4 regions of the Serratia ficaria genome follow, and region 4 is predicted to be linked to each of the others. Evidence: predicted binding sites of a transcription regulator. Region 4 holds the regulator's gene; each other region holds the start of a gene.
What was found. Region 4 encodes Fur, which represses iron uptake genes when iron is present. Its sites were predicted from a motif close to ATAATAATGAGAACNACTATCAA; they were not measured.
Positions count from the first base shown of each region.

Region 1 (7,371 bases), 1.0 Mb from region 4:
GCGGTGACCCATGCGTTGGTGCTGCAGGGCACGCCGGTGGACGCCGGCGGCGATGCGCGCCAGCTGGTGGGGTATCTGGTGCCGCAGCCGGGCGTGACCTGGGACCTGGAGGCGCTGCGCGCGGCGTTGGCCGACCGCCTGCCGCCGCATATGGTGCCGGTGGCGCTGGTGGAAATGGACGCGCTGCCGCTGAGCGCCAACGGCAAGCTGGACCGTAAAGCCTTGCCGCAGCCGCAGGGCGGTGAACGCAAGGCCGGCCGCGCGCCGCAGGCCGGGTTGGAGGCCGACATCGCCGCGGTGTTCGCCCGTTTGCTGCAGCGCGAACAGGTGTTCGCCGACGACGACTTCTTCGCCCTCGGCGGCCATTCGCTGCTGGCGATGCGCCTGGCGGCGGAGCTGCGCCGCGATCTGGGCAAGGCGGTCTCCGTCGGGCAGGTGATGGTGGCGTCCCGCGTCGAACAACTGGCGCAGCTGCTGGCTGAGGAGCGCACCCAGGAAGAGGCGGATCGCTGCGGCTTCGACAGCGTGCTGCCGCTGCGCGCCACCGACGGGCCGACGCTGTTCTGCCTGCACCCGGCTTCGGGCTTCTCCTGGCAGTTCAGCGTGCTGCCGCGCTACATCGACCAGCACTGGTCGCTGGTCGGCATTCAGTCGCCGCGGCCGGACGGCCCGCTGGCGCTGAGCGAGGATATGGATCAGGTGGTCGACGCCCACCTGCAGACCGTGCTGCAGGTACAGCCGCACGGGCCTTATCACTTTATCGGCTACTCGTTGGGCGGCACGTTGGCGCAGGGCATCGCCGCCCGGCTGCAGGCGCGCGGCGAGCAGGTGGCGTTCCTCGGCCTGCTGGACACCTACCCGCCGGAAACCCAGAACTGGGACGTGATGCTGGACGACAACGTGCTGAAAGAAGTGCAGCGCGAGCGCGAGCAATTCCTGGCGGTGTCGCAAGACACGCTCGATCCGGCGCTGGGGGAAACCCGCGTGGCGATGTTCGACAATATCGAAGCCAACTACGCCGATTCGGTGCGGCTGTTGTCCCATACCCGCACCGCGCGTTTCAACGGCCTGGCGACGCTGTTTGTCGCCAAACGCACCTTGCAGGAAGGGATGGACGTGCAGCAGACCTGGTCGCAGTACGTTGACGCGCTGCAGGCGCACGAGCTGGACTGCGCGCACGTGGATATCGTCTCGCCGGCGTCGTTCAAGGTGCTGGGGCCGTTGCTGAACCGCATACTGCGGGCATTGTAACCGGCGTCGCCAACGTCGGCCGCCAAACGTCGGAAGCGATCCCGGCGTTTGGCGGCGTTTGCTGAATATCAATGAGTTTTATTATCATTATTGCTCCCATCATCTGTGCTAGCATGAGTCCCCACGCTGTTGCAGCCCTGACGCAATACCCTTTTAACGATTGGTGATGAACCGATGAGTAAACCCTCTATCCTGCTTGATTTTGGCCTGCTGAAGAGCAACCGGTCCTTCCGGGCGGTATTCTGCGCGCGCTTTATTTCCATTTTGGCGCTGGGGCTGATGGCGATCGCCATCCCGGTGCAGATCCAGGCGCTGACCGGTTCGACCCTGCTGGTCGGCCTGGCGGTGACCCTGGCGGGCGGCGGCATGTTCGCCGGGCTGTTGATGGGCGGCGTGCTGGCGGATCGCTACGAGCGCCGGCGGTTGATCCTGTTTGCGCGATCCACCTGCGGCATCGGCTTTGTCGGCCTGTGCGTCAACGCCGCGCTGCCCGCGCCTTCCCTGACGGCGATTTACCTGCTGGCGGTATGGGACGGCTTCTTTGGCGCCGTCGGCGTGACGGCGCTGCTGGCGGCGACGCCGGCGCTGGTCGGGCGGGAAAACATCGTGCAGGCCGGCGCCATCAGCATGCTGACGGTGCGCTTCGGCTCGATTCTTTCTCCGGCGGTCGGCGGCCTGGTGATCGCCAACATGGGCATTGCCTGGAACTACGGCCTGGCGGCGTTCGGCACCCTGCTGACGCTGTTGCCGCTGCTGAGCCTGCCGCAGCTGATGCCGCCGCCGCAGCCGCGCGAACACCCGCTGCGCGCGCTGGCGGGCGGTTTTGGCTTCTTGTTCCAGAACAAGGTGATCGGCATGGTGGCGCTGATCGGCGCGCTGCTGACCATGGCCAGCGCGGTGCGCGTGCTTTATCCGGCGATGGCCGGCGGTTGGCAGGTCGACGCTTCCCATCTCGGCTTCATGTACGCCGCCGTGCCGCTCGGCGCGGCAATAGGCGCCTTCACCAGCGGGCGGGTGGCGCATGTGGCGCGCCCGGGCTGGGTGATGCTGTTGACCGCCATCGCGGCGTTCGTCGCCATCGGTTTGTTCGGCCTGATGCCGTGGTACAGCCTGGCGCTGCTGTGTCTGGTGGCCTTCGGCTACCTGAGCGCGCTGAATTCGCTGTTGCAGTACGGGCTGATTCAAAGCCTGACGCCGGATAATTTCCTGGGGCGCATCAACGGCCTGTGGACGGCGCAGAACGTGGTGGGCGACGCGCTGGGCGCGCTGCTGCTGGGGGCGATGGGGGCGTTTATGCGGCCGGCGAGCAGCGCCGGCAGCTTCGGCTTCGGCGCCGCGGCCTTCGGCATCCTGCTGGCCTTCGCCATGACCGGGCTGCGTCAGGTGACCCTGAACAAACCGGAACCGCAGCCCGTCGCCGAAAAGTAACGGTGCGGAGTCGGCAACGCGGCGGCCCGAAAGATGACGGGCAGGTTGACATGGCAAATATCGACGAGTAATTTAGCGCGGAATTAACTTAAATGATAATCATTATTATATTGGTTATCAGTTAGCGACTTGAGGACGTAGCGATGGACATTGCCGTGAAAGGCGCCAACCGAAAGGAACTTCAGGAGCGGGCGGATGAACCGTTCGGCGCTGATTTTTCTCCTGCATCGGGCTTCTTCTTCACCTCGCCGTTCCGCAGCCTGATTACCGCCGGCTGCTTTAGCCGGGTGACCCAGCCGGCCGCGGACGGCGCCGATCTGCACGGCGAATTCCAGCGGCAGGTGCGCCAGGCGTTTGCCGAGGCGCGCGCCGCCGGGGTAAAGGAACCGCTGCTGTGCGGCGCCATTCCCTTCGATACCCGTCAGCCTTCGGCGCTGTTTGTTCCGCATGAAAGCCGCTGGTTCGATCGCGCCGCCTTTATGGCCGGCGTCTCGCCGGCGGCGAGCGGCCCGGAAATTGCCGGCCTTGCCGAAGTGCCGACGCAGCAGCCTTTTATGCAGATGGTGAGCGATGCGGTCGCGGCGATGAAAGCCGGGCAGCTGGACAAGGTGGTGCTGTCGCGGCTGCTGGAGATCGAGACTCGCCGGCCGGTAGACCGCCATGCGCTGATGGCGCGGGTTATCGCCCAAAACCCCAACGGTTTCCATTTCCACGTGCCGCTGGAGCGGGGGGCACTGTTGGGCGCCAGCCCTGAGCTGTTGCTGCGCCAGGCCGGCGGCCACTTCCACTCCAACCCGCTGGCCGGTTCCGCCCGGCGCGAGGCCGATGCCGAACGCGATCTGGCGGTGGGCGAGCGGCTGATGGCCTCCGAGAAAGACCGCCACGAACATCGCATCGTCACCGAAGGCATGCGCCGGGTGCTGGCCGGGCGCAGCCGCTATCTGAACGTGCCGCAAACCCCCGAGCTGCTGACCACCACCACGCTGTGGCACCTTTCCACCCCGATTGACGGCGAAGTGGCTTCGCGCGACGAAAGCGCGCTGTCGCTGGCCTGCCTGCTGCATCCGACGCCGGCGCTGTGCGGCACGCCAACCCCGGCGGCGCACGCATTGATCCGGCAGCTGGAGCCGTTCGATCGCGGCCTGTTCGGCGGCATCGTCGGCTGGTGCGACGCCGAAGGCAATGGCGAATGGGTGGTCACCATCCGCTGCGGCACCGTCGATGGCAGCCAGGTGCGGCTGTTTGCCGGCGCCGGCATCGTCCAGGACTCTTCCCCCGAATCTGAATGGCACGAAACAGGCACCAAACTCAGCACTATTCTGCGTGCCTTTGGTTTGAATCAAGGATAACGACAAGATGAGCATTGCCTTTACCCCCTGGCCGGCGGAGTTCGCCAGCCGTTACCGCGAACGCGGCTATTGGATTGACCTGCCGCTGACCGATATTCTCGACCGCCAGGCCGACAACGACGCCGTGGCGATCACCGATGCCCGCCGCAGCCTGAGCTACCGTGAATTGAACCTGCTCTCCGACCGTTTGGCGGCCGCCCTGCAGCGCCGCGGCGTACGGCCGGGCGAGACCGCGCTGGTGCAGCTGGGCAACGTGGTGGAGTTTTACGTGGCGTTTTTCGCGCTGCTGAAGATCGGCGTGGCGCCGGTCAACGCGCTGTTCAGCCATCAGCGCAGCGAGCTGCACGCCTACGCCGCGCAAATCAAGCCCGCGCTGCTGATCGCCGATCGCGAGCACGGCCTGTTTGCCGATGACGAATTCCTCAACGCCTTCCGCGCCGAGCATCCTTCGCTGCGCGTGGTGGGCCTGCGCAACCAGCCGCAGGGCGAACAGGCATTGGCCGACTGGCTGGAGGAACCCTGCGACGGCTTTGTCGCGGTGCCTTCCGCCGCCGACCAGGTGGCGTTTTTCCAGCTTTCCGGCGGCAGCACCGGCACGCCGAAGCTGATCCCGCGCACCCACAACGATTACTACTACAGCATCCGCCGCAGCGTGGAGATCTGCCGCTTTGACCGGCAGACCCGCTATCTGTGCGCCTTGCCGGTCGCCCACAACTATCCGATGAGCTCGCCGGGCGTGCTGGGCGTGTTCTACGGCGCCGGGCAGGTGGTGTTCGCCGCCGATCCCGACGCCGCCCAGTGTTTCCGCCTGATCGAACAGCACCGCATCAACGTGACGGCGCTGGTACCGCCGGCGGTGACGCTGTGGCTGCAGGCGATCGAAGAGTGGGGCAGCAATGCCGCGTTGGCCAGCCTGGCGCTGTTGCAGGTGGGCGGCGCCAAGCTGGGGGAGACCCTGGCGGCGCGCATTCAGAACGAAATCGGCTGCCGGCTGCAGCAGGTGTTCGGCATGGCGGAAGGGCTGGTTAACTACACCCGTCTGGACGATGACCCGCAGCACGTCCTGGCGACCCAGGGGCGGCCGATGTCGCCGGACGACGAAGTCTGGGTGGCGGATGACGACGGCAACCCGCTGCCGGCGGGCGCGGTGGGGCGCCTGATGACGCGCGGCCCTTATACCTTTCGCGGCTACTACCTGAGCCCGGAGCACAACGCCGGCGCCTTTGACGCGGCAGGGTTCTACTGCTCGGGCGACCTGATCAGCATCAGCGAAGACGGCTACATCACCGTCGAGGGGCGCCAGAAGGACCAGATCAACCGCGGCGGCGAGAAGATCGCCGCCGAGGAAATCGAAAATCTGCTGTTGCGCCACCCGGAGGTGATCAACGCCGCGCTGGTGTCGATGCCGGATGCTCTGATGGGCGAAAAAAGCTGCGCCTATATCATCGCCGGCGCGCCGCTGAAAGCGGTGGTGCTGCGTCGCCACCTGCGCGAGCAGGGCGTGGCCGACTTCAAGCTGCCGGACCGTTTTATTCAGGTGGACAGCCTGCCGCTGACACCGGTCGGCAAAGTGGACAAAAAACTGTTGCGCCAGCGTCTCGACGCGCAACAACAGACTCAGGCTCAGGGAGATTAATCGATGGCCATTCCGAAACTTAATGATTACGCGCTGCCCGCAGCAGACGAACTGCCTAACAACAAGGTCAGCTGGCAGCTGGAGCCTCAGCGCGCGGCGCTGCTGATCCACGACATGCAGCAGTATTTCCTCAACTTCTGGGGCGAAGACAGCGCGCTGATCAAACAGGTGGTGGAAAACATCGCCAAGCTGCGCAGCTACTGCAAGCAGCAGGGCATCCCGGTGTTCTATACCGCTCAGCCGAACCAGCAGAGCGATGAAGACCGCGCGTTGTTGAACGACATGTGGGGGCCGGGCCTGAACAAGCATCCGGAACAGCAGGCGGTCACCGCGGCGCTGGCGCCGGACCAGGACGACACCGTGCTGGTGAAATGGCGCTACAGCGCCTTCCACCGCTCGCCGCTGCAGGAAATCCTGCAGGAATCCGGCCGCGACCAGCTGATCATCTGCGGCGTGTACGCCCACATCGGCTGCCTGACCACCGCCATCGACGCCTTCATGCGCAACATCCAACCGTTTATGGTGGCCGACGGCCTGGCGGACTTCTCGCGCGAAGAGCACCTGATGGCGCTGCGTTACACCGCCGGGCGCTGCGGCCGGGTGGTGACCACCGCCTCACTGCTGCCGGGCATCGCCAGCAAAGAGGCGCTGCGTCAGCAAATTCTGCCGCTGCTGGATGAAGACAGCGAAGACATGGGCAACGACGAGAACCTGATCGACTACGGCCTGGACTCGGTGCGCATCATGGAGCTGGCCACCCGCTGGCGCAAGATCCGCGGCGATATCGACTTCATCGCCCTGGCGCGCAACCCGACCATCGACAGCTGGTGGGCGCTGCTCTCTGCCGAACGGAACTGATTTTGACCACGGCGTTGTTGCCGCCGCCCGGCGTTGGCCGGGCGGTAATTTGACTCGAACGATACCCTAGGGAAATTATAATGAATGCTATGATTAATAAGGGAAAACGTGCGGCATTCCCGCTGATGCTGCTGTCCTCGCTGCTGTTTTCGGCCCCGCTGCTGGCGCAAACCGCGCCGGAAGTGCTGCGCAAGCCGGTTGGCAAAGGCGCCTATGAAATGGTGTACAGCCAGGGCGAGAACGCGCTGTACCTGGCGACCTCGCAAAGCCGCAAGCTGGACAAGGGCGGCGTGGTGTATCGCCTGGATCCGACCACGCTGGACGTGACCCAGATTATCCATAACGACATCAAGCCGTTCGGCGCCGCCATCAACGGCAAAACCGACACCCTGTTCTTCGGCAACACGGTGAACAACTCGGTCACGGCGATCGACGCCAAAACCGGCGAAGTGAAGGGCCGTTTGGTGCTGGACGCGCGCAAACGCTCCGAGACCGTGAAGCCGCTGGCGCCGCGTGAACTGGTGGCGGATGCCGACACCGACACCCTGTACGTCACCGGGCTGGGTGAATCCAGCGTGGTGTGGGTGGTGGACGGCAAGGATCTGACCCTGCGCGCCACCATTGCCGGCACCGGCAAATACGGTACCGGCCTGGCGCTGGACGCCGCCGCCAAACGCCTGTACGTCACCAACGCCGACGGCGAGCTGGTGACCATCGACACCCAGAGCAACAAGGTGCTGTCGCGCAAGAAGCTGGACGAGTCCAAAGAGCACTTCTTCCTGAACATCAGCCTGGATACCGCCAACCACCGCGCATTCATCACCGATTCCAAGCAGCCGCAGGTGCTGG
Region 1 covers NZ_LT906479.1:339,650-347,020, forward strand. Annotated here, with positions in the region: gene CKW09_RS01510 (enterobactin synthase subunit F) at 1-1,251, shown strand, start outside; gene entS (enterobactin transporter EntS) at 1,426-2,679, shown strand; gene CKW09_RS01520 (isochorismate synthase) at 2,823-4,028, shown strand; gene CKW09_RS01525 ((2,3-dihydroxybenzoyl)adenylate synthase) at 4,036-5,664, shown strand; gene CKW09_RS01530 (isochorismatase) at 5,668-6,522, shown strand; gene yncE (7-bladed beta-propeller protein YncE) at 6,603-7,371, shown strand, end outside.
Region 1: the regulator Fur is predicted to act here: its motif matches at 1,317-1,339, upstream of entS (enterobactin transporter EntS).

Region 2 (7,371 bases), 2.4 Mb from region 4:
TTATCTGCGGGACTCACGGATTAACAGCCAGATCAGATACAGGCCGCCGATGCTGACGGTCACGACGCCCACCGGCAGTTGGGTCGGCGCGAACAGATGCTGGGAAGCCACGTCGGCCCCCAGCAGCAAAGTGGCCCCCATCAGCGCCGACGACGTCAGGGTAACCGACGATTGGCCGGTCAGCCGGCGGGCGATCTGCGGGGCGGCCAGCGCGATAAACGAGATCGGCCCGGCGGTGGCGGTAACGGCGGCGGTCAGGGTCACGCCGAACAGCATCAGCCACAGCCGGCTGCTTTCGGCATTGACCCCCAGCGCGCGCGCCGCGTCGTCGCCCATTTCCAGCAGCTGCAGCCGTTTGCCCATCAGCAGCGCGGCGGCGGCGGCCAGGCTGATAAACGCCATGGCCGGCCGCGATTTCTGCCAGGTCATGCCGTTCAACGAGCCGGCCTGCCACATGGCGGCATCCATGGCGCGCTCCAGCGAAGCGGTGATGATCAGCCAGGTATTGGTGGAGACCAGCACCGCGCTGATGGCGATGCCGACGATGATCAACCGGAAGCCGACCACCCCCCGCCGCCAGGCGAGCAGGTAGATCAGCAGAGCGGAGAGGATGCCGCCGGCCAGCGCGCCGCCGGCGATGGTGTAATAGCCGCCGCTGAACAGCGTAATGGCGATCAGCGCGCCGGTGTAGGCGCCCATGTTGAAGCCGATCACGTCCGGGCTGCCCAGCGGGTTGCGGATGATCGACTGGAAGATGGCGCCGCTCATGCCGAGCGCGCCGCCCAACAGCAACGCCATGCTGATGCGCGGCAGGCGCCACTGGGTGACCACGGTCACCAGGTTCTTCGGCGCCTGGCCGCCGAGCGCCGAGAACACCTGCTCCAGCGACAGCTGCAGCGTGCCGTAGCACAGCGCCGCCATGGCCAACAGCAGGCACAGCGCCAGCAGCGATAAATTAACCACCAGCACGCGCAGCGGCATGCGCCAACTGATCATGCCGTCCGGGCGGCCGATCAGCAGGGTGCGAGGCATCGACATTACAGGCCCCCCAGCGTTTTCTTGCGACGCACCAGCCAGATCAGGACCGGCGCGCCGATAAAGGCGGTGACGATGGAGACCCGCAGCTCGCCGGGCACCAGCAAACGGCCGATGATGTCGGCGCACAGCAGCAGCACCGGCGCCATCAGCATTGAGTAGGGCAGTATCCAGCGCTGGTCGGGGCCGACCCACCAGCGGGCGATGTGCGGCACCATCAGGCCGACAAAGGCGATCGGGCCGACGGTGGCGGTCGCCGCGCCGCACAGCAGCGTGATGGCGACAACCGAAACGATTTGGGTCAGCACCACCCGCGCGCCGAGCGCAATGGCCAGGTCTTCCCCCATGCTGATGGTGTTCAGCGGCCGGGCGATGGCCAGCGTCAGCAGGGCGCCGATCAGGATGGCGGGCGCGGTGACGGCCAGGCTGGCCAGGGTGCGGATATCCAGCGTACCGGCCTGCCAGAAACGCAGTTGGTCGAAGGTTTGCGGATCGAGCAGCGACAGCCCGGTGGTGATGCCGCTCAACACCGCGCCTATCGCCACGCCGGCCAGCGTCAGCCGCACCGGGTTGATGCGCCCCCCCGCCAGGGTGCCGATCAGGTAGACCAGCAGGGTGGTGATGGCCGCGCCGGCAAAGGCCCAGCTCATATAGCCTTCGGTGGAGGCGGCGCCAAAAAACATAATGCCCAGCACCACGGCGAAGCTGGCGCCGGCGTTGATGCCGAGCACGCCGGGATCGGCCAGCGGGTTGCGCGTCAGCGCCTGGATCAGCGCGCCGGCGCCGCCCAGCGCCACGCCGGCCAGCATGCCCGCCAGGGTGCGGGGCAGGCGGGCATCGAGAATAATGGTGCTGTCCGCGCCGCTGAACTGGCCCTGCAGGCTAAGCCAAACGGTATGAAAGGGAATGGATTTGGATCCCAGCATCAGGCTGGCCATTACGCACAGCAGCAGCAGCGCCAGGCAAAAACCCAGCCCGGAAACGCGCTTCAGGCCGCTGGCGTAGGCTGTGCGAGTCGTGGACGAAGGCGTCCGCGTAGTCGGAGTGGGTAAGCTCACACCGTTAACTCCTTTATAATTTTGATTCTCATTATTATTAGCGTTCTTGAAGACCGGCTTATAGTAGCATGAGTTTACGCCGCAATGCATCCGTCGGATAAGGGGAGTCAGTGATTCGCGATGTTAATGATTCTTTATATTTCAATAGATTGAATGTAATCATTGCGCCGTGAAACGCGGCAGGCGCCGGGCCTGCCGGGGGGACGTCAGGATTTCTTGAACTGCCGTTCGATGCTGTTCAGCATGTTGGTCGCGCTGTAATAATCGAGGCGGAAAGTATCGGTGCCGACGGCATAGACATGATGTTGTTCAACCGGCTCCAGGTGCCGGAGGAACGGGTTGGCCAACAGCTCCCCGACCTTGCGTTGATCGGCGGAGAATAGCATCAGCGTCTTGCCGTTCAGGCCTTCCGCCATCTTTTCGCCCGACAGCTGAATGATGTCCTGGCGTTTGCCCATGCTGGTATTGCCCTTGGCGCTTTCCGGCGGCGTGGCCAGCCGGAAGCCGAGCTGGGTCAGCAATTTCCCCTGGGCGGAGTCCGGCGTCCACAGCTTGGCCTCACGCCCGTTGTCGTCATAGACCAGCGGAGAAGTGGGCTGCGGCGGCAGGGCGATGGACTGTTTTACCTGTTCCACCCGCTGTTCAAAGCGCGCTTCGGCCTGTTTGGCCCCCTGTTCGTGGCCGGTGATCTCGCCCAGTTGGGTGGCTAACTGCTGCCAGCTTTTATCGCCGTAGTTGAGCACCAAGGTGGGCGCGACGGTCGACAGCTGATCGTACAGCTTCAGCGCCGAATCGCCGCCGGTGGAGGAGATGACGATCAGATCGGGGTTGGCGGCGGCGACCGCTTCGGCATTGGGCTCAACCTGATACAGCGGTTTGACGTTGCGCCGTTTCGCCACTTCGCCCCACTGGGTGAAGAAACCCTGGTCGTCAGACACCGACGAGTTGGCGCTGGTGGCGCCGCTGGCGATCACCGGCGCGTCGATCGCCAGCAGGGTGCCGGTGAGGGTGACGCTGGTGGAGACGATGCGCAGCGGCGGTTTTTCCAGCGTAAACGGGCCCTTGGCGCTGTTGATGGTGCGCGGCCAGCCGCCGTTTGCGGCGTCGGAGGCCGGCGTTTGCGCCCCGGCTTGGTCGTCCGGGCCGCAGCCGCTGAGCAGCAGGCCGGAAGCGGCGATCAGTGAAATAAACAGGTGGCGTAAGGATAGGGTCATGAGCGGGCTCTTTCTTTCCTTGAACTAAGACGTGTCTTGGCTGGGTTAGGCATACCCGCTAATTTACCACTCAATATTTTAAAATGATAACCATTCGTATCCCAGGTGGCGGGGCGGTGATTTTGGCAGGGGCGAATCGGGCGGGGCAGAAACGAAAAAAGCGCCTAAAGGCGCTTTTCTCTGAATTGGTGGGTCGTGCAGGATTGATTCGGCCTTTGGCCTCACCCTGCGGGCAACGCTGCGCGTTGTCGTCTCGCTTCGCTCGGCTCGAACCTGAACGCAGGTTCTTATCCAACACGACGTCGTGCACCATGCGATAAAAGGGTTGGGGCGAATTAGGTGGAATAGAAACGAAAAAAGCGCCTGAAGGCGCTTTTCTCTGAATTGGTGGGTCGTGCAGGATTCGAACCTGCGACCAATTGATTAAAAGTCAACTGCTCTACCAACTGAGCTAACGACCCGCAGAAGTGGTGGGTGATGACGGGCTCGAACCGCCGACCCCCTCCGTGTAAAGGAGATGCTCTACCAACTGAGCTAATCACCCACTTCAGGACTTCCAGGTTACTGCTAAACGAGAGAATGAGTGGTGGGTGATGACGGGCTCGAACCGCCGACCCCCTCCGTGTAAAGGAGATGCTCTACCAACTGAGCTAATCACCCTCATTTTTCTCATTTCTTACTGCTTTACCGCTCAACAAGATGGTGGGCGATGACGGGCTCGAACCGCCGACCCCCTCCGTGTAAAGGAGATGCTCTACCAACTGAGCTAATCGCCCCGTCTTGTTGGAGTCGCATTATAGGGATAGTTCAAAGTGAGTCAACGGTTTTTAAAATGATTTCAATCGTTCGCCGCAAATTTAAACAGGATGCGATAATTATCGCCAGCGCCGTCGATTCTTTGCCCGTTGTTATGCGCAATGGGCCGCAGAAAGAGCGAAATCCGCCGCCGCAATATCGTGTCAGCGTTGAGGAATTAGCGCGTGGTGGTACAATGTTGCCCACTTTTTTCAATTCCGAGCAATCGTCGGCAATCGCCGACACGCGTTGCGTAATAAGGCCGTGAACCCAATGAAAATCAAAACCCGTTTTGCCCCGAGCCCAACCGGCTATCTGCACGTCGGTGGCGCCCGTACTGCGTTGTATTCCTGGCTGTTCAGCCGCCATGCCGGCGGCGAGTTCGTTCTGCGCATCGAAGACACCGATCTGGAACGCTCCACCCAGGAGGCTATCGACGCAATTATGGATGGCATGAACTGGTTGAATCTGGATTGGGACGAAGGCCCGTATTTCCAGACCAAACGTTTCGATCGTTACAACGCGGTCATCGACGACATGCTGGTGCAGGGCACTGCCTATAAATGCTATTGCTCCAAAGAGCGTCTGGAAGCGCTGCGCGAAAAGCAGATGGAAAACGGCGAGAAGCCGCGTTACGACGGCCACTGCCGCGACAGCCAATGCAGCCATACCGACGACGAACCGCACGTGGTGCGCTTCCGCAACCCGCAGGAAGGCTCGGTGATCTTCGACGACAAGATCCGCGGCCCGATCGAATTCAGCAACCAGGAGCTGGACGATCTGATCATTCGCCGCACCGACGGCTCGCCGACCTATAACTTCTGCGTGGTGGTGGACGACTGGGATATGGAAATCAGCCACGTGATCCGCGGCGAAGACCACATCAACAACACCCCGCGCCAGATCAACATCCTGAAAGCGCTGGGCGCGCCGGTACCGGAATACGCGCACGTTTCCATGATCCTCGGCGACGACGGCAAGAAACTGTCCAAGCGCCACGGCGCGGTAGGCGTGATGCAGTACCGCGACGACGGCTATCTGCCGCAGGCGCTGCTGAACTACCTGGTGCGTCTGGGCTGGTCCCACGGCGATCAGGAAATTTTCTCCATCGACGAGATGAAAGAGTTCTTCACCCTGGAAGCGATCAACAAATCCGCCAGCGCCTTCAACACCGAAAAGCTGCAGTGGCTGAACCATCACTACATCAACCATATGCCGGCGGAAGAAGTGGCGGTGCATCTGGCGTGGCACGTTGAGCAACTGGGCATCGAAACCCGCAACGGCCCTGAGCTGAAGGATATCGTCAAGCTGCTGGGCGAGCGCTGCAAAACCCTGAAGGAAATGGCCGCATCCTGCCGCTACTTCTACGAAGACTTCAGCGAGTTCGACGCCGACGCCGCCAAGAAACACCTGCGTCCGGTGGCTCGCCAACCGCTGGAGGCGGTGCGCGCCAAGCTGGCCGCCATCAGCGCCTGGACGCCGGAAAACGTGCACGACGCCATCCAGGGCACCGCGGATGAGCTGGGCGTCGGCATGGGCAAGGTCGGTATGCCGCTGCGCGTAGCGGTAACCGGCGCCGGCCAGTCGCCGGGCATGGACGTGACCGTGCACGCCATTGGCCAGGCGCGTTCGCTGCAGCGTATCGATATGGCGCTGGCCTATATTGCCGGGCGCGAAGCGCAGGGCTGATTGTCGCCCAGACGCGATAGGCTATAATGAAAAAGCCCCGTGGATCGCTCCACGGGGCTTTTTTATGGCTGCCTGTCAGGCCTGCTCGCTGGCCGGCGAGGCGGGGCGGTAGGCGAGAAAATACATCAGGCCGACAAAGCCGGCGCCGCCCAGCGCATTGCCGAGGAATACCGCGACAAAGTTGGGCAGGTACTGATCCCAGCTCATGCCGCCGGCAAAAATGGCGGCCGGGATAATAAACATGTTGGCCACCACGTGCTGAAAACCGATGGCGACGAAGGCCATGACCGGGAACCACATGCCGATCACCTTGCCCGGCACGTCCCTGCTGGCGAAGGCCAGCCAGACCGCCAGACAGACCAGCCAGTTGCAGCCCACGCCGGAAATAAAGGCGTGCAGGAAGTCGGCGTCCACCTTGGCCTGCGCGATGGCCAGGGTTTTATGCAGGAATGCGCCCTCGGTCAATCCGAGCAGGTGGCCAAAGAAATAGGCCACGGCCACGCTGCCGGCCAGGTTGGCCAGGGTGACCCAGAACCAGTTGCGCAGAATGGCCAGGGCGGGAATTTCCCGGGCGAACCAGGCCATCGGCAGGGTCATCATGTTGCCGGTCAGCAGTTCGCCGCCGGCCAAAATCGTCAGGATCAGCCCGACAGGAAATACCGCCGCGCCCAGTAAGGCGCCAAAGGAGCCCCATTCGGCCGGCAGGGTGCCGATAACGTGGATATCCAGCAGGAAGCCGGTAGCGATAAAGGCGCCGGCGAGAAAGCCCAGGATCAGCAGGTTGGCGAGGGTGGCGCGGCTTTTATTCACCCCGGCCTGAACGGCGAGGGCGGCGATTTCTTTTGGTGAATGCAAAGACATAACGGACTCGGTTTATCTCGGTTTATAGTAATTGAGTTTATGGCGCGGGCAGTCTATGCCTGTCGTGGAAGGGACTCAAGCGCATTTCGCTAACATTTCATTAATTAAAAATCAACGCAATTTATAAGGGTTATCTGTTTTCTGTGAGCCGGCTCGCACAGCGCTTGATTTATACCCACATTGTCGGTTTTTTAGCGTTAAACGTGCTGATTTGGCGGCTTTTTCAGCGCTTGATCGAGGAATTCAATTTAGCCGTTGACAGTGTTTCCGCGGTTTCATATTATGCGCCCCGTTCACAGCACAAAGTGATTGTGGAACGGGGCTATAGCTCAGCTGGGAGAGCGCTTGCATGGCATGCAAGAGGTCGACGGTTCGATCCCGTCTAGCTCCACCAACCTTTATCTCAGAAGGGTTGGGGAATACCGTAACGCCGGTCAATGCGTACCACTTTTGTGGGGCTATAGCTCAGCTGGGAGAGCGCTTGCATGGCATGCAAGAGGTCGACGGTTCGATCCCGTCTAGCTCCACCACCATTTGAAAAGCCGACCCTTGGGTCGGCTTTTTGCTTTGCGCGGTTTATCCGCACCGAATTTCAGGCAACAAAAAAGGCCGCCGCAGCGACCTTTTTACCCTTGCCGCAGTGCGGCTTAGCCCAGCACCAGCCCGGCGATAGAGGCGGACAGGATGCTGACCAGCGTTGACCCATACACCAGCTTCAG
Region 2 covers NZ_LT906479.1:3,763,499-3,770,869, reverse strand. Annotated here, with positions in the region: gene fepG (iron-enterobactin ABC transporter permease) at 1-1,038, opposite strand; gene fepD (Fe(3+)-siderophore ABC transporter permease) at 1,038-2,093, opposite strand; gene fepB (Fe2+-enterobactin ABC transporter substrate-binding protein) at 2,300-3,307, opposite strand; RNA gene CKW09_RS17790 (RtT sRNA) at 3,494-3,619, opposite strand; tRNA gene CKW09_RS17785 (tRNA-Lys) at 3,693-3,768, opposite strand; tRNA gene CKW09_RS17780 (tRNA-Val) at 3,776-3,851, opposite strand; tRNA gene CKW09_RS17775 (tRNA-Val) at 3,892-3,967, opposite strand; tRNA gene CKW09_RS17770 (tRNA-Val) at 4,008-4,083, opposite strand; gene CKW09_RS24605 (hypothetical protein) at 4,140-4,370, shown strand; gene gltX (glutamate--tRNA ligase) at 4,376-5,791, shown strand; gene CKW09_RS17760 (formate/nitrite transporter family protein) at 5,867-6,652, opposite strand; tRNA gene CKW09_RS17755 (tRNA-Ala) at 6,971-7,046, shown strand; tRNA gene CKW09_RS17750 (tRNA-Ala) at 7,107-7,182, shown strand; gene CKW09_RS17745 (NupC/NupG family nucleoside CNT transporter) at 7,300-7,371, opposite strand, start outside.
Region 2: the regulator Fur is predicted to act here: its motif matches at 2,109-2,131, upstream of fepD (Fe(3+)-siderophore ABC transporter permease).

Region 3 (7,371 bases), 1.7 Mb from region 4:
TGGCGATATGCAGCTGCCCCGAGTCGTTGCTGCTGAATACGTCCGCCAGCCGGCGAATATTATTGGCGTCGTTCAGAATGCGCTCCGCCACCACCAGCAGCTCCTTGCCCGGCTCGGTCATGCCCAACAGGCGTTTTCCGCGCCGGATGAATATCTCAATGCCCAACTCTTCTTCCAGCTCGCGAATATGGCGGCTGACGCCAGACTGTGAGGTAAATAAGGTATTGGCGACCTCGGTCAGGTTGTAGTTGCAGCGCGCCGATTCTCGAATAATTTTTAATTGTTGAAAGTTCATCCCCGTCTTCCTTTCTTGCAATAGCGTTAACTGCATTGATACGGAGTCAGGCGGACAGGAACAAATAAGAAATAACCTTTACTTATGCATTTTAATGCTAAGTGAATTTTTCACCGCGGTGAATTAGCTGTTTCTCCGGCTGATAATTATCTAATGGCTTTAGAATTAACGAGATAAGTACCCACTCTAAAGAAAGGGATTAATAAGTACTGCAAAATAAAGTTATTAAATATAGGCATTAGATATATAAACGACAGGGGCTCAGCACGCTGAGCCCCTGGATAAACCCGGCCGCCGCAACACATCAGGCGGTGGCTTCGCCGCCGATCGGGCCGGCGGTATTCTGCTGCAGCCATTGCCGCACATAGCTGACCAGGTCACCGATGCAGTCGTCCTGCATGCCGTGGTTCTTCAGTTCGTTATCCAGCGCGAACAGGTATTGGGCGTTGGTGCCCAGCGGCCCGCTGGCGCTGGCGATCAAAGGCGCGATCACCTGATGACTGGTATCTTCTTCGAACAGCGGATGTTGAGGGTTCATGACGAACGCCAGCGCGCTGACCACTTCGCCGTCGGCCAGCCGCAGATCGCACCAGGTCGGCAGATAGCAGCCGGTCACCATTTCGCGCTTCCACAACAGCTCCAGCTCTTCACGCAGCTTGGCCTCCGGCAGGCGAAACGCCAGGCCGGTGGTCTGGCCGCCCTCTTTCAGCGCCAGCATGCGCCCCGGCTGATGCAGCGTGCCGCGGCCGGCGGTCAGCCGCATGCAGAACGCCCGGTGCCAGCCCTGCAGCGTGGCGGGCCGCACCTCTTCGGATTCGAATACCGGGTTCCACATCAGCGAGCCGTAACCGAATATCCACACCGGGCGATTGCCCGGACGGCGCGATAACGTGCAATCCAACGAGGCCGCACGCTGTTCCGGCGTCAGTAACAATGACTCCTCGATAGCGCCGAATGCCGTTTTGCAGTCTGCTTTTTGCAGAAAATCTCGCGTTAACACCTTTACATCCTCCCGGGAATACGATTTCTCGCATGCCCTCGCCACCACGGCGCCTTTGCAATTTTATTTATTGGTTCGGAAATTTATTAATTCACTAGCCATTGCTAATAAGAATGACATTATTCTTTTCTCGATGGGCGATCAAGTTTCAAACGGGTTTTAAAGTGAAAAAGTATTTGTACTGAGCAGCAATAATATTAATTGCCGCGGCGAACGGGCCATTTCACCGGCGCGCGAACGCGCCGGTCGAAGGGGTTACTTTTTGTGCCAGCGGTCATCGTCGCCTTTGCGATAGCTTTGTTTTACCGCCGCCCAGGCCACCTTATGCGCCGTTTCCTCGCGGCTGTCATCGCCGCGCCGGTCATCGGCATCGCGGTACTGCTGCCAGGCGCTGTTAAACGCTTCCTTATAGATTTCCTGCGCATGCTCCGGCAGCACGTGCTTCACATTGTCCGGCAAGGCGCTCCTGCTGTGGTACGGCATCACATTCCTCCCGTTGCTGGTGAATGAACCTTAAGTTTAGGCGATGCCGCCGCGGGCCTCAATTGGCAAACAATTCTCATTATCAAACGACATGTTATACTCGCGGCAAACGAACATAAGGAGATCCCCGTGACTACCGAAGCCCCTCGCTCACGCGCCCCCTACCTGATTGCCGTCAGCGCCATTCAAGATATTACGCCGCACCTGCGCCGCATCACCTTCAGCGCGCCCGACTTACGCTATTACCCGGCCAACGCCGCCGCCGCGCATATCAAGGTGTTTTTGCCGCAGCCAGGCCAGGAGCGCCCCGACCTGCCGACCCTGACCGAAAACGGCCCGCGCTGGGCCGCCGATGCGCTGCGCCCGATCGTGCGCACCTATTCTATTCGCGCCGTGCGCCCGGAGCAGGAAGAGGTCGACATCGAATTCGCCCTGCACGACCACAACGGCCCGGCGGTTGAGTTTGCCCGCAACGCCAGGGCCGGCGACAAAATCGGCATCAGCAACCCCGGCGGCCCCAAACCGATGTTACCGGAAGCCGATTTCTACTGCCTGGCCGCCGATCCCTCTTCGCTGCCCGCGCTGGCCGCGCTGCTGGAAGCTTTGCCGGCGCATGCGGCAGGCCACGCGTTCATCCGCGTTGACAGCGCCGCCGACGTCATCGACCTGCACAAGCCCGCCGGCGTCGAGCTGAGCTGGATCATCGGCGGCACCGAGAAAACCGGCGACCTGATCGGCCAATTCCGCGCCCTGACGCCGCCGCAGGCGGAAACCCATTTTTGGCTGGCCGGCGAAGATCGCCTGGTGGTGGAGCTGCGCCGTTACCTGCGCCGCGAGCGCCAATGCGATCGTAATCGCCTTTATGCCGTGCCTTATTGGCGTGAGGGGTTAAATGAAGAGGGTTATCACAATAAGCGGCATGAAATCATGGACAACATTGATGACTGAGGCCAATTTTTCTTTGATTAACCATGGGATAAGCAAGTAAACACGACATTTCTCGCCATTAGCCAGAAAAAATCATGTTATTGCGTAAAAGTAAGTAAATAAAACCGCATCCCTTGCGGTTTTTTTGTTACCCTGATCACATAAAGCAAGCAATTGCTTTCTCAGTTTAAAAACAACATCACATCAACGCTGCGGGTGTATCCTATTATAAAATACTTACTGGATACGCAGAGTTGCCGTTTCGCGGCAGCCGGCGATGACGGGACCACGCTGTTTGAGAAGGAGTACCACACCCATGAAGTCGCAACACGATCCTGGCCGATCCAAATCCCGCCACACCGAGTATTCCCTGATTTTTCCCATCGCCGCGCTGATCGTGTTGAATCTGTGGGGCACCACCGGCAACTTCCCGCTGATCGTCGGCATCAACATCATCGCCCTGATCGGTATCCTCAGCAGCGCATTCAGCGTGGTGCGCCACGCCGACGTGCTGGCGCATCGCCTGGGTGAACCCTACGGCTCGCTGATCCTCAGCCTGTCGGTGGTGATCCTCGAAGTCAGCCTGATCTCGGCGCTGATGGCGACCGGCGACGCCGCTCCGGCGCTGATGCGCGACACGCTCTACTCGATTATCATGATCGTCAGCGCCGGCCTGGTGGGCGTTGCGCTGTTGCTCGGCGGCCGCAAATTCGCCACCCAGTACGTCAATCTCGGCGGCATCAAACAATACCTGATGGCCATCTTCCCGCTGGCGGTGATTGTGCTGGTGTTTCCCAGCGCGCTGCCGGGCGGCAACTTCAGCACCGGCCAGGCGCTGTTGGTGGCGCTGATCTCCGCCGCCATGTACGGCGTGTTTCTGGTGATCCAAACCAAGACCCACCAGAGCCTGTTCGTCTATGAACACGAAGATGACGACGGTGACCCGCATCACGGCAAACCCTCGTCGCACAGCAGCGCCTGGCACGCCGTCTGGCTGGTGGTTCACCTGATCGCGGTTATCGCGGTGACCAAATTCAACGCCAACCCGTTGGAAGGGTTGCTGACCAGGGTGAACGCCCCAGCGCAATTCACCGGTTTCCTGGTGGCGCTGCTGATCCTGTCGCCGGAAGGCCTGGGCGCCCTGCGGGCGGTATTGAACAATCAGGTGCAGCGCGCCATGAACCTGTTCTTCGGCTCGGTGCTGGCGACCATTTCCCTGACGGTGCCGGCAGTCACCATCATCGCCACCCTGACCGGCCAGACGCTGATCTTCGGCCTGCAGACGCCGCATATCGTGGTGATGCTGACGGTGCTGCTGCTGTGCCAGCTGTCGTTCTCCACCGGCCGCACCAACGTGCTGAACGGCACCGCCCACCTGGCGCTGTTCGCCGCCTACATGATGACGATATTCGCCTGATCAACAAGGGGCGCTTACCGCGCCCCTTTTGCTTTAGACCGAGAAGAAAATCGCCGCGGCGATCCCGCCGAACAAAATCCATTTAATGATGTAATAACCGGTGCGGTTCCACGCCTTCAACCGCTTGCCCAGCTTGCGTATCGCATAGATGTACTTGAACAGCTTATTGACGCCGCCGGTGCGATCGCCCTCTTCGTTCGGCGCGGTGGCGGCGCTCATCAGATGGCGCCCCAGCCAATGGTTGACCGCCTGCGCCCAGCGGTAACGCATCGGCCGTTCGATATCGCAGAACAGGATCAAGCGATTTTTCCCGCTCTGGTTTTCCGCATAGTGCAGGTAGGTTTCATCAAACATCACGCCCTCGCCGTCGCGCCAGCTGTAACGTTCGCCGTCGACCTCGATAAAGCAGCGATCGTCGTTCGGCGTAATCAGGCCCAGGTGATAACGCAGCGAACCGGCATAGGGATCGCGGTGACGCGGCAAGCGGCTGCCGTCCGGCAGTTCGGCGAACATCGCCGCCTTGACCGAAGGCAGGCTGCGCAGCAGCGCGGTGGTTTGCGGGCACAGGGTCATCGCCGACGGGTGGCTGTCTTCGTACCATTTCAGATAGAAACGCTTCCAGCCGGTCTTGAAAAACGAGTTGAAGCCCGCGTCGTTGAACTGATCCGACGCTTTGATCTGCCGGATCTCCATCAGCCGTTGCCCTTCGTCGCGGATGCTTTGCCAGTTATCGCGCAGCACCTTTAGCTCGGGAAATTGTTCCGGCTGCAGATACGGCGTGGTCGGCGCGCGCGAGAACAGATACATAAAGACGTTGAGCGGCGCGGTAAAGGTGGAATGATCGGACAGCTGCCGCCAAAAGTTATAGCGAATCCGGCCGCGGTAATGAACATAGACAACGCATAAAATAAATAAGATCAGGATAATATATTTCATGATTGCATCGCATCAAAGAACCCAACGCTCTGTGCGCCGGCGCGGCGCACACCCCAGAAATGTCCTTTTGGCGGTAAACGACGTCTGCCTGCCAATCTGGAACCCACTAATCATTAACGCTGACTCAACGAAAATCTATACAAAAAACCACTTTAATTTACACAAAGATTAAACGGATCGGCAATTTGACGGCGGGGATAAAAAAGGCCGCCGCGGCGACCTTTTTATTAAGCGGATAGGTTAACTGTAAGCGTTGAGCGTGCGCTGACACAGGGCGGAGCGCACGCAGTCCTGTTTATCGAAGCGGATGACGCCGATCATCTCGTCCTCTTCGAAGCGTTCCAACGCATCGCTGAGGCCGGACTTCACGCCGCGCGGCAAATCGCACTGGGTTACGTCACCATTGACGATTACCGTCACGTTCTCACCCAGGCGGGTCAGGAACATCTTCATCTGGCTGGCGGTAACGTTCTGGGCTTCATCCAGAATGACCACCGCATTTTCGAAGGTGCGCCCGCGCATATAGGCGAAGGGCGCGATCTCTACCTTGCCGATTTCCGGCCGCAGGCAGTATTGCATAAAGGACGATCCTAAACGGCGCACCAGAATGTCATACACCGGGCGGAAATAAGGGGCGAATTTCTCAGAAATATCCCCAGGCAGGAAACCGAGGTCTTCATCCGCCTGCAGAACCGGACGAGTGACTATTATCCGATCCACCTCTTTATGTATTAGCGCTTCCGCCGCTTTGGCGGCGCTGATGAATGTTTTGCCGCAGCCGGCTTCGCCGGTGGCAAATATCAACTGCTTATTATCTATGGCTGATAAGTAATGACCCTGAGCTTCGGTTCGCGCCTCGATGGGTGAGCTATCGCGCTTGTCTCGCGCCATGCCGATAGACTCGACACCCCCCATTTGTACCAGCGAGGTCACAGACTCTTCTTCAAGCTGGCGATGACTACGAGCGTCACGACGAATAACGCGCTTCGCTTCACGACGTGCTTTGATCACTGCTTTCTGTCTTCCCATAGTGGCACCTTACAGTTTGTTTCACCTACCGCAGCGGCCGGGCCGCGCGATTATGTTTCACACACGTATTAGGTTTTGGCCTCCTTCGAGCCAATAAAAGCCAATGGACCAGGTGAATAGCCGGCAGCAGTTTGATGCGCCATTTTTTCACGGGATAACGCAGGTTGCGTAATTAAAAGTGGAGTAAAACGTGACAGGCGGTGGTAGCGATAAGAGAGCGGAGTTGCCAGGAAAAGAGAGTCGGAGAGAGAACCCTCGTTACAACGAGAAATCAGGGAAGGTATGTTATTTTTTCTTTCCAGCCCAACCAAGGACTTTACCATTAGCGATCCCCGCAGTGTTATTTACAGCATCAAGCTGTGCACCTTGTGAAAACTACCGCCAGATGATTACAGTATAATGACATTCAATCCCGCAGCGTTGCTAAAATGTAAAAAAATTTAATATTTTCTGTTTTCAGTCAGCGCAAGAACACTATATCACGCCGGTTACGCCATTCCACAGAAATTTTATCCCGCTGTCAGATCAAATAGTTATGATTAAAATTACCGGATGACATTCCGGTTTCCGATTAAATTTCAGCCAGTTTAAATTCTGCTTTTCAGCCCAAACTTTTTGCATTCAGCATCGGAAAAACGAGGGAAACCTGCGCCTGCAGGTCCCCTCACCCTTACTCGAAGCTGTAAGACAGGCTCACCCCACCGCCCCAGTTGCGGCCCGGCGCCGGTTCGTAATAGCGGCCGTTGCCTTCGTTGACGATCACCGAACCGACATAGTCGCGGTCGAACAGGTTATCGACGCGGCCAAAGACGTTGAACAGCCAGTTGCCTAACGGATAGCGATAGCCGGTATTCAGACCCACGGTGGTATAAGACGGCGCCTGCTCGGTATTGCGGTCGTTCACCTGAATATCGCTCATATAGCGCAGTTCCGCGCCGGCGTACCAGCCTGCCGGCGGCGACCAGGCCAGCGAGGCGTAGCCCATATTGCGGGCGATGCCCGGCATGCGGTTGCCGGCCGATACGCCGTTGGCCGCGCTGCATTGGCTGTCGCCGCACTGGTCATCGCGATAGCGGGCGTCCAGCAGCGTCCAGGCCAGCTGCAGCTTCCAGTCGTAGGCGTACTCTTGATCCAGCGCCAGTTCCAGCCCGCGGCGGCGGGTCTGGCCGGCGTTTTTGTAGCTGGTGCGGCCGTTGCTGCTTTCGTCGACCACGATTTCATTCTGCGTGTCGGTCTGGAACACCGCCGCGGTCAGCAGGCCGTTGCCGATGCGGGTTTTGCTGC
Region 3 covers NZ_LT906479.1:3,100,757-3,108,127, forward strand. Annotated here, with positions in the region: gene cbl (HTH-type transcriptional regulator Cbl) at 1-295, opposite strand, end outside; gene CKW09_RS14685 (gamma-glutamylcyclotransferase) at 600-1,295, opposite strand; gene chaB (putative cation transport regulator ChaB) at 1,551-1,778, opposite strand; gene CKW09_RS14695 (siderophore-interacting protein) at 1,908-2,726, shown strand; gene chaA (sodium-potassium/proton antiporter ChaA) at 3,022-4,122, shown strand; gene lpxO (lipid A hydroxylase LpxO) at 4,156-5,058, opposite strand; gene phoH (phosphate starvation-inducible protein PhoH) at 5,299-6,087, opposite strand; gene CKW09_RS24575 (hypothetical protein) at 6,156-6,410, opposite strand; gene pqqU (TonB-dependent receptor PqqU) at 6,758-7,371, opposite strand, start outside.
Region 3: the regulator Fur is predicted to act here: its motif matches at 1,842-1,864, upstream of CKW09_RS14695 (siderophore-interacting protein).

Region 4 (7,371 bases):
TTTCAGGCCGCCAATCGACGCGCCGTTGCCCGGCGCGCTGGTCAGACGCGCGGTGATAGGATCACCGCCCAGCGTGCTGGCCTTGACCATCTCCGGCGACAGCTTGGACAACGCGGCTTTTTGCGCGTGGCTGGCCGGCGCCTGGATGCGGTTATAGCTTGGCGCGCCAAAGCGCTTGGCCAGATCGTCGTAATGATGCTGCGGGTTCTCGCCGGTAACCGCGGTGATTTCCGCCGCCAGCAGGCACATGATGATGCCGTCCTTGTCGGTCGACCACGGCGTGCCGTTGAAGCGCAGGAACGATGCCCCGGCGCTCTCTTCGCCGCCGAAGCCGAAGCTGCCGTCGAACAGGCCGTCAACGAACCACTTGAAACCGACCGGCACTTCCACCAGCTTGCGGCCGAGGTCGGCCACCACGCGGTCGATCATCGCGCTGGACACCAGCGTTTTGCCTACCGCCACGTCGGCGCCCCACTGCGGGCGATGCTGGAACAGGTAGTTGATGGCCACCGCCAGATAATGGTTCGGGTTCATCAGGCCCTTCGGCGTCACGATGCCGTGGCGGTCGTAATCCGGATCGTTGGCGAACGCCAAATCGAACTTGTCGCGCAGCGCCAGTAGCCCGGCCATCGCCGACTCGGAAGAGCAATCCATGCGAATGATGCCGTCGTGATCCAGATGCATAAAGCGGAAGGTCTGATCGATGGAATCGTTCACCAGCGTCAGGTCCAGCTGGTAATGCTCGGCCACGCGCTGCCAGTAAGCGATGCCGGAGCCGCCGAGCGGATCCACGCCCAGCTTCAGGCCGGCGCGCTGGATGGCGGGCATGTCGACGACGTCGACCAGCCCTTCAACGTACGGCTGCACCAGATCTTTGGCGTGCAGATGGCCGCTGTTCCAGGCCTTGTCCAGCGACTGACGCTGAACGCCCTTCAACTGCTGCGCCAGCAGTTCGTTGGCGCGCTTTTCAATCACCGAGGTCAGGTTGGTGTCGGCCGGGCCGCCGTTCGGCGGGTTGTACTTGATGCCGCCGTCTTCCGGTGGGTTATGGGAAGGGGTAATGACGATGCCGTCGGCCTGCGCCCCGCCCTGGCGGTTGTGGCACAGGATGGCGTGCGATACCGCCGGCGTTGGCGTGAAGCCGTTGTTTTCCTGCACGACCACGTCGACGCCGTTGGCGGTCAGCACTTCCAGCACCGAAATGAAGGCCGGCTCCGACAGCGCATGGGTATCCTTGCCGACGTAGCACGGACCGGTAGTGCCCTGCTGACGGCGAACTTCGGCGATCGCCTGCGCGATGGCGAGAATGTGCGCTTCATTAAAACTGTGGCGCAGCGCGCTGCCGCGGTGACCGGATGTCCCGAATTTCACCGCGTGGGCGGCGTTGCCCGCTTCCGGCTGCAGCACATAGTACTGCGACGTAAGCTGGGCTACGTTGATCAAATCGCTTTGCCGGGCGGGCTGCCCGGCACGTGGACTATTCGCCATCGACCTATCTCCCTCATCCCTGCCAGTGGCCGGGCAATATGTCGCACGGCCAGCATGACGGGCTGTTCGCTAAATTAGACGGTGCCGCAAACTTTCTCTATCAGTTCCGCCGGGAACTGCATGGCCTGCATGATGTGTTCAATCATGCTGCGTTTGCGGCCGGTATTGGTATTGGTAATCACCCAATAAGGGGTGCCCGGAACGTGTTTCGGCTTGGTATGCGTACCGTTGGCCAGCAGGGTTTGCTGATCGCCGGCAAAGTAGGTGCGGGTACGGCCGTGCAACGCATCGGTGGCGGCGGCAAAGCCGGCGGCATCGAGGGTATAGAGCGTGGACAGCACCAGCATAAAACGGTTAACGGCCTTATTCTGCTCGGCGTACTCATCCGACAGCAGCAGCTCACGCACGGCGCGCACGCGATCGCGCGGGCGCTGCGCGGGCGCCGCCTTTTCCAACTCGGCGGACTGAGCGCCGGCGGCGGGTACGGAGCGTACCGGTTGGCCTGCGGTAAATTTCAACATGCGGCGTAAAATATCGGACGCGCTCTCACCGATGTGTTGCGTGTGGCTGGCAATATAACGGTAAAGCTCTTCGTCGACTTCAATAGTTTTCATCTTTATCCAGTACTGTTTTTTCTACTTAGAACCTGAAGCCAGATCCTGCATTCAAGCCATGGGATTATAAGGTTAAAAGCGCGGGGGCGAACACCACTAAGTGTCGCCAAACGGAAAATGCAGACTAATACCTATTCCCGTCGTACTTCAAGCTGCATCGCTCAACTCCGCGTTATTCATCGTGCGATTCAATCATGATACCCTAATCTGAATCTCTCTCAGCATGAACTTCGCCATGAAATTACATTATCAACTGCTGGCCGCCGAGTCGGACGCCCTGCCGGTGCTGCTGATCCACGGCCTGTTCGGCAATCTGGACAACCTGGGCGTGCTGGCGCGCGACCTGAACCGGCGCCACAGCGTCATCAAGGTCGATCTGCGCAACCATGGCCTGTCGCCGCGTTCCGCAGAGATGACCTACCCGGCCATGGCGCAGGATCTGCTGACGCTGCTCGACGACCTGCAGCTGGAGAAAGTCATCGTCATCGGCCATTCGATGGGCGGCAAAGCGGCGATGGCGCTGACCGCCATTGCGCCGGAGCGCATCGACAAGCTGATCGTCATCGACGTGGCGCCGGTGGATTACCGCACCCGCCGCCACGATGAGATTTTCGCCGCGCTGAAGGCCGTGAGCGCCGCCGGCATTACCCAGCGCCAACAGGCCGCCCAGCTGATGCGCGATTATCTGCAGGAAGAAGGGGTGATCCAGTTTCTGCTGAAATCCTTCCACAACGGCGAATGGCGTTTCAACCTGCCGGTGTTGATCGCGCAGTACGAAAACGTCACCGGCTGGCAGGAGGTGCCCGCCTGGCCGCACCCGACGCTGTTCATCCGCGGCGGGCTGTCGCCCTACGTGCAGGACGGTTACCGCGCCGACATCGCGCGCCAGTTCCCGCTGGCCCGCGCGCACGTGGTGGCGGGAACCGGGCACTGGGTGCACGCCGAAAAACCGGAAGCGGTGCTGCGCGCCATCCACCGTTTTCTCGGCGAAGCCTGACAAACGCCCGTCGCTGGCGAAAAAACGCGCTAAAGATAACGGCTTAGCGCGCTTTCGGCTCAGTTAAGCATTGTCGTTGCTCTATCTGCTGGGGTAATATGGCGCGCTATAATTTTGCCGCCCTGCCCAGCGTGTTCGCTAACGCCAGTCCGGGGGTGAATTTGGGTTAGGGTTTATTGGCCCGAAGTGTGTTAACCGAATCGTCCGGAAGCGTGTAAAACGCTTTTTGATGCAAACTTCCTTGCAGTACCGCTACCTATGGCAAAAGAACAAACGGATCGCACGACGCTGGATCTGTTCGCAGATGAACGCCGTCCGGGGCGCCCGAAAACCAACCCGCTATCCCGCGATGAACAGCTTAGAATCAATAAGCGCAATCAGCTGCGGCGCGATAAAGTACGTGGATTGCGGCGCGTGGAGTTGAAAATCAACGCGGATGCGGTGGACGCCCTGAACAAACTGGCGGAACAGCGCAATATCAGCCGCAGCGAGCTCATTGAGCAAATGCTGCTGGCGCAGCTGGCGGAAGAACAGCCAGAACATTGATCTCTTCGGCCGCACATGCGGCGCGGCGTTAAGGATGACGCCGGATCAACACCGTTTTACTCTCCTCCGGCATCGCATAAATGCGATAAAACCCCGGGGTAAATTTCTGGCATGATAGGCGTTTACCGGCAAGAGACCGCGCCCACACGGCGCCCGCCACTGCGGCGGCCGGCTTTTGCCATGGCATCATTTTAATCGGTGTTAGCGGGGTCAGCACTAACATCGTGTAATGCAATTAATTGAATTTAAAGGTTATACGCGATATGGCTACTGTAGGCATTTTCTTTGGCAGCGACACTGGCAATACCGAAAACATTGCCAAAATGATCCAGAAAATTCTCCAGAAACAGTTTGGCGACGAGGTGTCTGAAGTGCACGACATCGCCAAAAGCAGCAAAGAGGATCTGGAAGGTTTCGATATCCTGCTGCTGGGTATCCCAACCTGGTACTACGGTGAAGCGCAGTGCGACTGGGATGACTTTTTCCCGACGCTGGAAGAAGTCGACTTCAACGGCAAGCTGGTTGCGCTGTTCGGCTGCGGCGACCAGGAAGACTACGCGGAATACTTCTGTGATGCGATGGGCACCATCCGCGACATCATCGAACCCCACGGCGCCGCCATCGTCGGCCACTGGCCAACCAAGGGCTACCATTTCGAAGCGTCCAAGGGCCTGGCGGACGACGACCACTTCATCGGCCTGGCTATCGACGAAGATCGCCAACCGGAGCTGACCAACGAACGTGTCGAAGCCTGGGTCAAACAGATCGTCGAAGAACTGAGCCTGGCCGACATCGTCGGCTGAGGCCATTGTTGCCTAAAGGTTGAACAAAGGCCCTGCAAAGTGCATAGTGTGGCCAGCAGGGCCGTCATCGGCAGCATGGATTGCTGCAATAGAAGCTACATATTGGTAACTTCCCACATCGTCACGGTAGACTGAGATATCGGTTTATCCCATCCATCAAGGCGTTGCATGTGTACCATGCAATAGTGCAATTATATCTTTGTTAACAACCGGCGGTTTCCATTTAGGGCAACCGGTTCTATAATGAGACGCAATTAACTCTTTGTGCCGACCGATGCCACAGGCGAGAACGCCTCAACTTGATTAGCATAGTAACAGGACTGAATCCGCATGACTGACAACAACACCGCATTGAAGAAGGCCGGCTTAAAAGTCACGCTTCCGCGACTCAAAATCCTGGAAGTACTGCAAAATCCGGAATGCCATCACGTCAGTGCGGAAGATTTGTATAAAAAACTGATAGATATGGGCGAAGAAATCGGACTGGCGACGGTTTACCGCGTGCTGAACCAGTTTGATGATGCGGGCATTGTGACTCGTCACAATTTCGAAGGCGGCAAGTCCGTATTCGAACTGACCCAGCAGCACCACCACGATCACCTGATCTGCCTGGACTGCGGCAAAGTGATCGAATTCAGAGATGAATCGATCGAAGCGCGTCAGCGCGACATCGCCAAGCAACACGGCATCAAACTCACCAACCACAGCCTGTACCTGTACGGCCACTGTGAAACCGGTGACTGCCGCGAAGACGATACGCTGCACGACGCCAAGTAATCCTCCGGGATTGAACAACCGCCTCAGGGCGGTTTTTTTGTGCCCGTCGCCGGCGGGAAAAAAAGCCCCGGCAGCGCCGGGGAAGGTTCACTTGACGAAATACCACAATTGCAGCGGCGTAACTCCACCGACTTCTCTCACTTCACCCTCGGCCCGCCGCCGACACGCAGCGGGCCGCATCAGCCGGCTTAAACCTTCTCGGCGCGGCTGTAACGCTTGCCGTCCGGGCTGACCGCACGCACCAGCACCTCGCCGGAGACCGCCGGCCCGGCGTTGGCGTCATAGCGCTGCCATTGCTTACCGCCGTCGGTGGAGTACTCGATGCCCAGCCCCGGCAGAGAGATATTCGCCTCCAGCTTGCCGCCGGTGACGCGCGCGCCCGGCACCGGCAGGCGATAGCTGACGCCGCCCTTGTCCAGCTTGGCCAGCTCGCGCTGGCCGAGCAGGTTGGCGAAGCGCAGCCAGTCCTGATCCAGAGCCTTGCCGTCGACAAAGTGCGTTTTCCCGCCCCGGTACTCGCGGCCGGCCCGGTAATCCTGCTCCCAGGAGGCGCGATGCCAGGCGCGTTCGGCTACCGACAGCGAACGCGGGAAGATCATGTATTCCATTTGCGGGTCGGTGCGCTGGGTTTCGCTCCACAGCTGGGCGGAGATGCCGTAGGCGCCCGGCCAGGGTTTGTCGCTTCTGGCGGTGAAGCGATTGCCGTCGCGGTCCACCGAGGTTTCGGCGTTCTGCGGCAGGTTGTCCGGCGCGAAGCTGAACATCTTCCGTTCGTCGCTGAAGCGGGTGCCCCAGTAATAACCGCGCTCGTCCGGATTCACCTCGTAAGGGAAGTCCATATAAACGTAATCCGGGTTGGAGATGATCACCTCGTAGCCCTTGTTCGCCCAGTCATTGGCGCTGTCGAAACCGCCCCAGTACAGGGTGTCCCAGAAGTTCACGCCCACGCGCGGCGTGGCGAACGCGCCGGCGTCCTGCGCATCTTTCAGGCCATCCTGCCAGGCCTGCATTCTGCCGATGCCGTGCGCCTTCACCAGTTGGCTGACCTCCAGCCCGAAGTAGCTCGGCAGATGCGCCATATCGGCCACCTTGCCGTCTTCGATCATCGCCTGGCACACCCGGGATTTCGCCCAGGGCTTGTCTTCCTTGCTCTGGTCGATTATGCCCTTGCCCGCTTCAGGTTTCAGGCGATCGGTATACCCCGCCCCCAGGCGAATATTTTTCGCTTCGTCACCGCCGAAATGCCAGGTGTTCAACGGCTGGCCGGCCTCTCGATGCATTTGGGCAATCTCGCCGATCACCTTGTCGACAAAGCGTTTGGAGGAGTCCAGGCACGGGTTCAGATAGCTCTGGCGGTTGAAGTACTGCACCGAAGTCGTGTTGGAAGTATCGGTCGGATCGACCAGGCGGAACTCGTTGGCCTCGCGCTCTTTGCCCGCCGCATGCAGTTTTTTGTAACGCGCCTCCATGGAAACCACCGCCGCGCGCGCGTGCGCCGGCATGTCGATTTCCGGGATCACCTCAATCTGGCGCGCCTGCGCGTATTTGACGATGTCGATATAGTCCTGCCGGGAGAAGAAGCCGCCGTATGCCTCCGGCCCCTGGCCATACTGCGGCAGCAGGCAGGCGGTTTCGCTCAGGTCGTGGCAGCGCCGGCCCCCGACGTCGGTCAGTTCAGGCAGGCCCGGGATTTCGATGCGCCAGCCTTCGTCGTCGCTCAGGTGGAAGTGGAATTTATTCAGCTTGTAGGCCGCCATCTGATCCAGCAGGCGCAGCACCGCGTCTTTATGATGGAAGTTGCGCGCCACGTCGAGAAAGATGCCGCGATACGGGAAACGCGGCGCGTCTTTGGCGTCCAACGTGGCGATGTCGCTGCCGCCATCGCTCGGCACCAGCGACAGGATCGACTGCAGCCCGTTGAATACCCCCGCCTGATCGAAGCCGATCACGCGCGCTTCCTGCCTGCCGATTTTCAGCTCATAGGCGCCCGACACCGCCAGCGGGCCTTTGAACCTGCCCGGTTGGATCGCGGTGTTGATCGGATAGCCCTGCGCGTTAGCGGCCACGCCCAGCAGCGCGAAGCGCTGGCCTACGGCCTCGGCCGCCGGTTTGGCCAGCGCGCTCAAATCCAGCGCCACGCCCTTGC
Region 4 covers NZ_LT906479.1:1,358,773-1,366,143, reverse strand. Annotated here, with positions in the region: gene pgm (phosphoglucomutase (alpha-D-glucose-1,6-bisphosphate-dependent)) at 1-1,488, opposite strand, end outside; gene seqA (replication initiation negative regulator SeqA) at 1,563-2,102, opposite strand; gene ybfF (esterase) at 2,326-3,099, shown strand; gene ybfE (LexA regulated protein) at 3,358-3,645, shown strand; gene fldA (flavodoxin FldA) at 3,909-4,448, shown strand; gene fur (ferric iron uptake transcriptional regulator) at 4,779-5,225, shown strand; gene CKW09_RS06430 (beta-N-acetylhexosaminidase) at 5,414-7,371, opposite strand, start outside.